Regions from separate parts of the Mesorhizobium sp. M1027 genome, predicted to be linked through region 2. Evidence: predicted binding sites of a transcription regulator. Region 2 holds the regulator's gene; each other region holds the start of a gene.
The links. The regulator LexA, encoded in region 2, represses DNA repair genes until DNA is damaged. The targets are predictions, from matches to a motif close to TGTTCNNNNTGTGTTCNG.

Region 1 (3,278 bases), on a different contig from region 2:
TTCGTCCGCCACCAGTTCGACGACGGCATCACCGCCGGTGACCAGCGCGTCGACCAGTCCGGCCTCCGTCTGCTGGCCGAATGCGTGTTCTTCGACTAGGCGGATCGCCTCGCGGTCCCGCGGCGTCGCCGCGCGTATGGACATCATGCTCATGACAATTTCATTCCTTTTTCGAGCTTGGCCCCGCGCAGAAACTCCTGCGCGGCTATGGGCCTTGCGCCCGCACGTTGAACTTCGACCAGCCTGATCGCGCCTGACCCGCAGGCGACCGTCAGCCGGTCATCGAGAATTCCTCCCGGTTCGCCGGCGCCTTGCGAGAGCGTCGAGCGAAGCAGTTTCAGCCGTTCTACACGGCCGCCGATTTCGGCCTCGCACCATGCACCGGGAAAGGGCGACAGGCCGCGAATCTGGTTGTGCACGTCGCCAGCAGGTCGCAGCCAGGCTATGCGAGTCTCCGATTTATCGATTTTCTTGGCGTAGGTCACCCCCACCTCCGCCTGTGTGGTAAATGTCAGCGTATTCCGCTCCAGCCGCTCGAGCGCTTGCACCATCAGCGCAGCACTGAGGACCATCAGCCGGTCGTGCAGATCGCCGGCCGTCATGTCGGGTCCAATGGGACATTTTTCAACCATTGCCACCGGCCCGGTGTCGAGGCCTTCGTCCATCCGCATCACCATCATGCCCGTTTCGGTATCGCCGGCCATGATGGCGCGCTGGATAGGGGCAGCGCCGCGCCAGCGCGGCAACAACGATGCGTGGCCATTGAGACAACCGAGCCGCGGCGCCTCGAGAATGGGTTTGGGCAGAAGCAGCCCGTAGGCGACGACCACGGCGACGTCGGCGCGCAAGGCGCGGAACGCCTCCTGCTCCGCCTCGCTCTTCAGCGACACCGGCGTCCGCACCTCGACGCCCAGCCGCTCCGCCTCGCGCTGCGCCGGCGACCGCGTCAGTTCGAGCCCGCGCCGGCCGCCGGCGCGCGGCGGCTGCGTATAGACGGCGGTCAACCCGTGCCCGGCCCCGGCAATCGCCCGCAGCGTCGGCACGGAGAATTCGGGCGTACCCATGAAGATGACACGCAGGGGCATTCGTCGACCCCTATCCCACCATCTTGCCCGGCGCCTTGTCCCTGGCGAGCTTTTTGAACTTCTTGACCACCATGTCGCGCTTCAGTTTTGAGATGTGGTCGATGAACAGCACGCCGTTGAGATGGTCGATCTCGTGCTGCAGGCAGGTCGCCATCAGCCCCTCGGCCTCGATCTCCTGCAGCTTGCCGTCGCGATCGAGATACTTCACCCGCACCGCGGCGGGGCGCTCGACTTCGGCATAGTAATCGGGGATCGACAGGCAGCCTTCCTCATAGACCGAACGCTGGTCGGAGCTTTCAAGGATTTCGGGATTGATGAAGACGTGCGGCGCCGGCGTCTCGTCCTCCTTGGCGAGGTCGATCACCAGCATGCGCAAGGGTTCGCCGACCTGGATCGCTGCGAGGCCGATGCCGGGCGCGTCATACATAGTGTCCAGCATGTCGCCGGCCAGTTTGCGCAAATCGCCATCGACACGCTCGACCGGTTTTGAAACCTGGCGCAGGACGGGATCGGGGAGGATGATAAGCGGCTTGATCGACATGGCGTCTCACCTAAGACCTCGCAGGAAAAGCGTCAACCGGGACGGCTTCGGGTCGTTCACGTTTTGATCTGTGCCGGCAGACCGAATCATCTATGCTGTCGGCATGAACGATCTGGCCACCATCCTGTCCGAACCTGTCGCCCGCCTCGGCGCCACCACGCTCACGCTCGGCCAAGCCCTGGGTTTCGGCGCAATGCTGTTCCTTGGACTGTTCGTGGCGCTCGTCGTTGCGCTCTGGCGATCGGCCAAGGCGCGTGCAGTGGCGGCCGCCGAAGCCGCCGACCACGCCCGTGACGCCGAGGTGCGGATGGCCGGCATCTTGGCAAGCCAGGCGGAAATGCAAGGCCGCATGGGCGCCATCGCCGAAGTGTTCGGGGCGCGCCAGGCGGAACTGACCCAGTCGATCGGCCAGCGCCTCGATGCCATGACCGGCCGCCTGGGCCAGACCATGACCGAGCAGACGAGATCGACGCATGAGAGCCTCGCCAAGCTGCAGGAACGGCTGGCGGTTATCGATATCGCGCAAGGCAATATCCAGTCGCTGGCCGGCCAGGTCGTGCAATTGCAGGCGATCCTTTCCAACAAGCAGACGCGCGGCGCCTTCGGCCAGTCGCGCATGGAGGCCATCGTCGCCGACGGATTGCCGCACGGCGCCTATGAATTCCAGGCGACCTTGTCGAATGGCAGCCGGCCCGACTGCCTGGTGAAGATGCCGAACGGCGCGCCGTCACTTGCCATCGACGCAAAGTTTCCGCTCGAGGCGTGGAATGCCATCCGTGCCGCCGAAGGCGCCGACCTGCAGAAGTCGGCAGCACAGGCTTTCCGCCGCGACATCGAGGTGCATGTCCGCGATATTTCCGAAAAATACCTGATCCAGGGCGAGACGCAGGACACCGCCTTCATGTTCGTGCCCTCGGAATCGGTGTTCGCCGAAATCCATGAGAATTTCGAGGCCGTTGTCCAAAAGGCGCATCGATCGCGGATCGTCATCGTCTCGCCATCGCTTTTGATGCTGTCGATTCAGGTCATCCAGGCAATCCTCAAGGATGCCCGCATGCGCGAGCAGGCGCACCTGATCCAGGGCGAGGTCATCCGGCTAATGGAAGACGTCTCCCGGCTCGACGAGCGGGTGCGCAAATTGCAGACGCATTTCGGTCAATCGGCCAAGGATATCGACGACATCCTGGTCTCGACATCGAAGGTGACCCGGCGCGGACAAAAGATCGAGGCGCTGGAGTTTGGCGTGCAGCCGGCGGAGGATACCGCTGGTTCGAATGGCAGCGGAGCAAAAGCGGAAAGCAGCCCGCGCGTCGCTGATTCGAAAACCGGGCAGTTGAGGCTAAGGGTCGTCGAAGGCGACGATTGAGAGCTACGCCGGAACCGGAGACTTCACCCGGATCTGGCGCTACTGCTCCTCGATGATGGTCGTGCCTTCGAATTCCGGCAGCCAATGCAGCGCCGAGCGGTGCCAGATCTGCTTTCTCGGCACCAGTTGCTCGCGCTGCCGTGCCGTGCCGACCCTGATGCCGTAAACCTTCGGTCCCTCGCCCGCCGACGTGGCGTAGAGATGCGAGCCACACTCACCGCAAAACGCCTGGGCGCGCTTGGCGCCGCTCGAACCGGTCTTGATGTAGATTTTCGGCTTGCCCTTG
Region 2 (3,278 bases):
GTTGGCGTGCGCGCCGGCATTCCCGAGGAGATCAACGAAGCGATGCGGCGTACAGGCATCTACCACATCATCTCCATCTCGGGGCTGCATATGGCGTTGGTCGCCGGCACCATCATGGCGCTGCTACGCGGCGCCTTTGCGCTGTTTCCCGACTTCTCATCGCGACGGCCGGTCAAGAAATATGCCGCAGCCGCCGCGCTTTTTTCGATTGCGGCCTACCTCGTCTTTTCCGGCATTGTGGTAGCGGCCGAACGCAGCTTCATCATGCTGGCGGTGATGCTTATCGCCGTGCTGTTCGACCGGGCCGCGCTCACCATGCGCAACCTGGCGATCTCGGCCATCGCGGTCATCGTGGTGTCGCCGCACGAGGTGGTCGGTCCGAGCTTCCAGATGTCCTTCGCCGCGACGGCGGCCCTTGTCGGCGCCTATGCCGGCTGGTCCGACTACCGCGCCGGCAGGGCCACCACGCCGCCGCCGCGGCGGTCGCCGCTACGCCTCGCCACGCGAAAGGTCCTGCTGGGCATGGGCGGCCTGGCGATGACCTCGATCATTGCAGGGAGCGCCACGGCGCTTTTCGCCATATGGCATTTCCAGCGCGTGGCGCCGCTCAGCCTGTTCGCCAATCTGGCCATCATGCCCATCGTCTCACTGGTCGTCATGCCCTTCGCCGTCCTCAGTGCGCTGGCGATGCCGTTCGGCGCGGATGGGCCTTTCCTATACGTGATGGGCAAAGGGCTGACGGCGATGATCGCCCTGTCCGGGTGGATCTCCGAGCGCTCGCCGATCGATGCGGTCGGACTGATTTCGCTGAGATCTGTCCTTTTGGTGACGATCGCCCTCGTCATTGCCAGCATGGCGACGACCTGGTTGCGGCTCGCGGCACTTCCTTTTGCGCTCGCCGGCTTGCTAACGACAACGCAGACGCGCGTACCCGACGTATTGATCTCGGAGGACGCACGGCTGGTCGCGCTGCCGATCGGCAGCGGTGAGCTCGCCGTCAACCGGGCACGCCCGAATGAGTTCACGATCGACAACTGGAAACGCGCGCTCACATCAGAGGCTATCGTCGCGCCGGAAACACCTGGAAAGAACGATCCGCAATTCGACATTGCCGATCCGGCCGACCTACCGCCGGGCATGCCGTTCATTTGCACGGACGGTCTCTGCCTCGCCAGGCATCCATCCGGCGCGATCATTGCGCAAGCCAAGGACCGCGATACCGCACGGCCAGCCTGCGCCTTCGCCAGCTTGATCGTCATCGACGACGCCACCGCCCATAATCCCTGCTACTACGACCGGCTGGTCCTCGTCGTCACCAAACGGCAACTGGCGCGCGCGGGAAGTGCGGCCGTCTATTTCGATCCACAAGCGGCAACACGCGCCGAAATCCGCTTCGCCGTCGAAAAATCATACCGGCCCTGGCACGTGCAGCGGAAATTTTCACGCGCGGCGCGCGGCCTGCCGCCATACCGCAGAGCCGACAATCCAAAAGCCGGCACCAAGGGCGCAACTCAGTAGCGGCGGATCAGCCCAACGAGCTTGCCCTGCACCTTGACCCTGTCTGGTCCGAAGATGCGCGTCTCGTAGGCCGGATTGGCGGCCTCCAGGGCGATCGAGGCGCCCTTGCGGCGGAACCGCTTCAGCGTCGCTTCCTCCTCGTCGACCAAGGCCACCACGATCTCACCGGGGCTCGCCGTATCGGCGTTGCGGATGATCACCGTGTCGCCGTCGAAAATGCCAGCCTCGATCATCGAATCGCCTTTGACCTCGAGCGCATAATGCTCGCCGCCCATGATCATATCCGGCGGCACCGAAATCGAATGCGTCTGGTGCTGGATAGCATCGATCGGCACACCAGCGGCGATGCGGCCCATTACCGGGATCGAAACGGCGGCGACGACATCGTCGTCATTGCCGGCTGCAGGGACGCGCGACGATGTGGGCTTGCCCTGCCGAGGGGCACCTTGCCCAAGACTGCCCTGGATGACACTCGGCGAGAACTTGCGTGCCGCATTGAGGCCGGGGGCGATCGAGTCAGGCAGGCGTAGTACCTCCAGCGCACGGGCCCGGTTGGGCAAACGGCGAATGAAGCCGCGCTCCTCCAGCGCCGTAATCAGTCGGTGGATTCCGGATTTGGAAGCCAGGTCGAGCGCTTCCTTCATCTCGTCGAAGGACGGTGGGATACCGCTTTCCTTCAACCTTTCGTGGATGAACATAAGCAGTTCGTGTTGTTTGCGTGTCAGCATAGCGACCCCCAACAGAATCAGAAAACAAACCCAGAACAGACACTATCTGTTCCAGTTGTGTTCCGCAACTGTTTAAAGTTTAATGAATGCGTTAAGGCTCGGGAAACAAACGACGTCCCCTACCGGCGTACCGTATTTTCGCCGCCGCGAGCCTCATCGCCTTGATTCTGCTTTCGTTTGCGCCGTTCTGGCCTCCTAGAAGGCGGTACTGGCATCGGCCGTCGGTCGGCAAAGGGCACGGAAGTGAACCCCTATCGACTGTGCGGTTTGGTCAATGCGCCGTGAACGAAACGAACTCAAAACGCCAACCTCGGGCTAACTCCAGGTTTCCACCGCCTGGTCAGGCTGCTTCTCGCCGGTGGAGCCTTGCACGCGCAACCAGGTAATAGAAGAACAGAAGAACAGTTGATGCGTGTCCGGCGTTGCGTTGGATTTTTTGGGGGAGCAGGCAAATCATGACGGGAATTCCCGATCTCGTGGCCGTAAAGGCGATGGATGCCGCGGATCCGCTGGGCGCGATGCGCGACCGCTTTGTCTTGCCGCAAGGAGTGATCTATCTCGACGGCAATTCGCTAGGAGCTGCTTCACGTGCCGCTTTCGATGAATTGTACAAGGCCGCGACCGAAGAATGGTCGCATGATCTCATCCGCGCATGGAACACGGCCGGCTGGTTCAACATGCCGCTTGAACTTGGCGACCAGCTAGGGCGCCTGATCGGTGCCGCGGTCGGCCAGACGGTGGTCTGCGATACGACGTCGGTCAACATCTACAAGCTGCTGCACGCCGCCATGGCCATGCGACCGGAGCGGCAGGTCATCGTCGCCGAGGGCGATAGTTTTCCGACAGACCTCTACATGGCTGAGGGTGTGGTTTCGACGCGAAAAGATGCGCTGCTGCGCCTCTCGGGGGTCGACGCGCCGACCATCGAAGAGCTGATCGACGAACGCACCGCGGTGGTGCTGGTCAACCACGTCAACTACAAGTCGGGCGAACTGCGCGACATGCCGACGCTGACGCGCAGGGCTCAGGAAG
Region 3 (3,278 bases), on a different contig from region 2:
GAAACCGCGAGCTCCACGACAGGTCGAGCACGCGGGTTCTTTCTTTGGTCGGCCCACGGCTGTCGAGCAGCACCTGTATGTCTGCGACTGCGGGTTTTTCCGGTGCATCGTCCATTGTCGCGACGACGCGGTACGATCCGTCTGGGAGCGGCGCCACCACCACCAGTCCGGCTGGCGCAAAGAACAGCGACACTTCGGTTGGCCCAACCGGCCAGTCGAGACGAACGTCGGCGAGAACGAACGACGCCTCATAGGCCGCGCCGTCGAACTCTATGCTGGCCGAGTTGCGCACCAGGCTGTGCATGCCGTCGCCGCCAACGACGTAACGTGTCGATATGATCTTCTCGCGGCCGTTTTCGACCACCGTCACGCGCGCACCGTCAGTGTCCTGAAGCACCGCTTTGGCCTCGACCATGCGGTGGATCACGCCGCCCAGGGCCGTAATCCGCTCGGCAAACACCTGCTCGGTGAGATTCTGAGGCAGCATCATCAGATAGGGATGCCTCGACGGAAGCTTTCCGAAATCGAGCTTGAGCAGTGCCCGGCTGCGATCTCGGATGGCGAAATTCTGCAGCTTCAGGGCAAGTTCGCTCAGCCGCTGCGTGACGCCCAGAGGCTCCAGCGCTTCCAGCGTCTGAGCGTGGATGACGCCGGCCCGCGAGGTCTGAAGGCCCTCCCCAAGCCTGTCGATCAGAACATGGTCGACCCCGGCCTGGTGCAGCACGATGGACAGCGCCAAGCCGGTCGGGCCGGCGCCGATAATCAGGACTTCCGTTGTATCTGGCAACATTTTCTCTCTCCATTTATCAACACATGTTGACTTTCTAGTCGAAGCCATTGCATTTGTCAACAACCGTTGGCATAGGGATTTCATGAGCGAGAATCAGCAGAAGAAAACCAGCAAGTCGGACCGCACCCGCGCCCAGATCCTCGAAGCCGCGAGGCTGCTGTTCGCCAGGCACGGCTATGACGGCGCCTCCATCCGCGACGTCGCGGCCCACGCCTCGATCGATCCGGCCATGGTGATCCGCTATTTCCGCAGCAAGGACGAGCTATTCGCCAGAGCGGCGGTCGTCGACCTGAGATTGCCGGCACTGCGGGTGATCGATCGAACCGCCATCGGCAAGACACTGATCAGGCGATTTCTCGAAATCTGGGAAGATCCGGCCAACGGTACCGGCATGGCAATTCTGCTGCGGTCGGCGACGTCGAACGAATTCGCCGCCGAAAAGTTGCGCGATGTATTTGCCAACCAGGTGAGGCCACTGGTTGCGGCGGTCGCTGATCCCGCCGATGCGGGCCGGCGGGCCGGGCTCATTTCCAGCCAGCTGCTGGGTTTGGCGATGTGCCGTTACCTGCTGCGCCTACCACCGGTCGTCGCCCTGTCTCACGAAGAAATCATCCAGACCGTCGGCCCTACATTGCAGCGCTATGCCGTCGGAGAGGATGTGCCTTGAACAAGCCGTTCAGCGTGGGGCCGAGTCTGAGCCTCATGCGGCAAGTGCGCCGACCGATGGCCATGACGCCGGTGTGTGCCGAACCAGCACGCAAAGGTTAATGGCCGCTGCGCAGCCTGTGCACAATCCGTCCCGCAGCCTGTGGATTCTCGGTGGAGAAGCTGTTCACAACACAACATGTTGCGGTGAACAAACCAAGAAACTTCGGCTATCTCTGATTCGTCGCCGATTCGTTCCGGCTTTGAGCGGAACGTTAACGACGAGAGCTGAAAACGCCCTCGAAATGATTAAAGCGCGTTAGGAAACATCAATAATTTCATAATGTTGTGCGAAGCAGATTGGCCACCCACGACCATTCACCGGCAAAGGTTAACCATGGTGCTCGCCTGGATGCCGCTTGCATGAATCGGGCCAGTTCCCGTGATTCAGCATGTGGTGAGGTACGCCGGCAGAAAACCCAGATGTAGCCGTGAACAAAACCTGAATCGGCGAGAGTCAGTGATTCGTCGCTGATTCGTTCCAGACTCGTTCCAACTGTTAATCGGGAACAGATTTTCTGGCTTTGAAGCGACCAATCGGCCTGCCCTCGGCACATTCCGCTTTCGCTTCGCGCCCGAAATCCCTATGTGTCGCCTGTCATACGCGGCCAATATGGGCGCGCTCCCGACAATGCGAGGCGGAGAGCCTTATTTCCAGGCCGATGAACATCCATCCGAAACACACTGAACCGCTGATCCTGACCGGCCGAGACGTGACGGCCGTGCTCGGCCCGACCAACACCGGCAAGACCCATCTCGCCATCGAACGCATGGTGGCTCATGAAAGCGGCGTCATCGGCCTGCCGCTCAGGCTGCTTGCCCGCGAGGTCTATGCGCGCGTCTGCGAGAAGGTCGGCGCCCACAAGGTTGCGCTCATCACCGGCGAGGAAAAGATCCAGCCGGCTGGCGCGAAATACTCGGTCTGCACCGTGGAAGCGATGCCGCGCGAGACCGACGCCGCCTTCGTTGCCATCGACGAGGTCCAGCTCGCCGGCGATCTCGAACGCGGCCACATCTTTACCGATCGCATTCTGCATCTGCGCGGCCGCCAGGAGACGCTGCTGCTGGGCGCGGCCACCATGCACGGCATCCTGCAGCGCTTGCTGCGGGGCGTGTCGGTGGTGACCCGGCCACGGCTATCGCATCTTGCTTATGCCGGCTCGAAGAAGCTGACCCGCCTGCCGCGGCGCACCGCGATCGTCGCCTTCTCGGCCGACGAGGTCTATGCCATTGCCGAGCTGATCCGCCGCCAGCAAGGCGGTGCCGCCGTCGTGCTCGGCGCACTCAGCCCGCGCACCCGCAACGCCCAGGTGGCGCTGTTCCAGTCGGGTGACGTCGACTACCTCGTCGCCACCGACGCCATCGGCATGGGCCTCAACCTCGACCTCGACCACGTCGCCTTCGCCCAGAACCGCAAATTCGACGGCTACCAGTACCGCAACCTAACGGCGGCCGAACTCGGCCAGATTGCCGGCCGCGCCGGCCGGCACCTGCGCGACGGCACCTTCGGCGTCACCGGCCAGGTCGATCCGCTGGATGAGGAACTGGTCAAGAAGATCGAGGCGCATGATTTCGATCCGGTGAAAGTGCTGCAGTGGCGCACCGCGCATTTCGATTTCGCCAACCTCGATGCGCTGAAACGCTCGATCGAGACCAACGCCCCGGTCGAAGGCCTGACGCGCGCACTGCCGGCCGTGGACGCGCAGGCGCTCGAGCATCTGTCGCGCGACGAGGACGTCCGGGCACTCACCACCGATGCCAGACGCGTGGCGCTGCTATGGGA

Region 1: NKH50_RS13800 (DNA recombination protein RmuC) is a predicted target of LexA. The motif match lies at 1,680-1,697, and genes of this name have one in related genera.
Region 3: NKH50_RS20855 (helicase-related protein) is a predicted target of LexA. The motif match lies at 1,973-1,990, and genes of this name have one in related genera.

The regions. Positions count from the first base shown of each region.
Region 1 covers NZ_JAMYMW010000006.1:188,893-192,170, reverse strand. The annotation lists gene NKH50_RS13815 (GNAT family N-acetyltransferase) at 1-153, opposite strand, end outside; gene fmt (methionyl-tRNA formyltransferase) at 150-1,079, opposite strand; gene def (peptide deformylase) at 1,096-1,626, opposite strand; gene NKH50_RS13800 (DNA recombination protein RmuC) at 1,730-2,992, shown strand; gene NKH50_RS13795 (GFA family protein) at 3,032-3,278, opposite strand, start outside.
Region 2 covers NZ_JAMYMW010000001.1:727,706-730,983, forward strand. The annotation lists gene NKH50_RS03475 (ComEC/Rec2 family competence protein) at 1-1,518, shown strand, start outside; gene lexA (transcriptional repressor LexA) at 1,512-2,246, opposite strand; gene kynU (kynureninase) at 2,702-3,278, shown strand, end outside.
Region 3 covers NZ_JAMYMW010000010.1:224,977-228,254, forward strand. The annotation lists gene NKH50_RS20845 (FAD-dependent monooxygenase) at 1-739, opposite strand, end outside; gene NKH50_RS20850 (TetR/AcrR family transcriptional regulator) at 726-1,457, shown strand; gene NKH50_RS20855 (helicase-related protein) at 2,158-3,278, shown strand, end outside.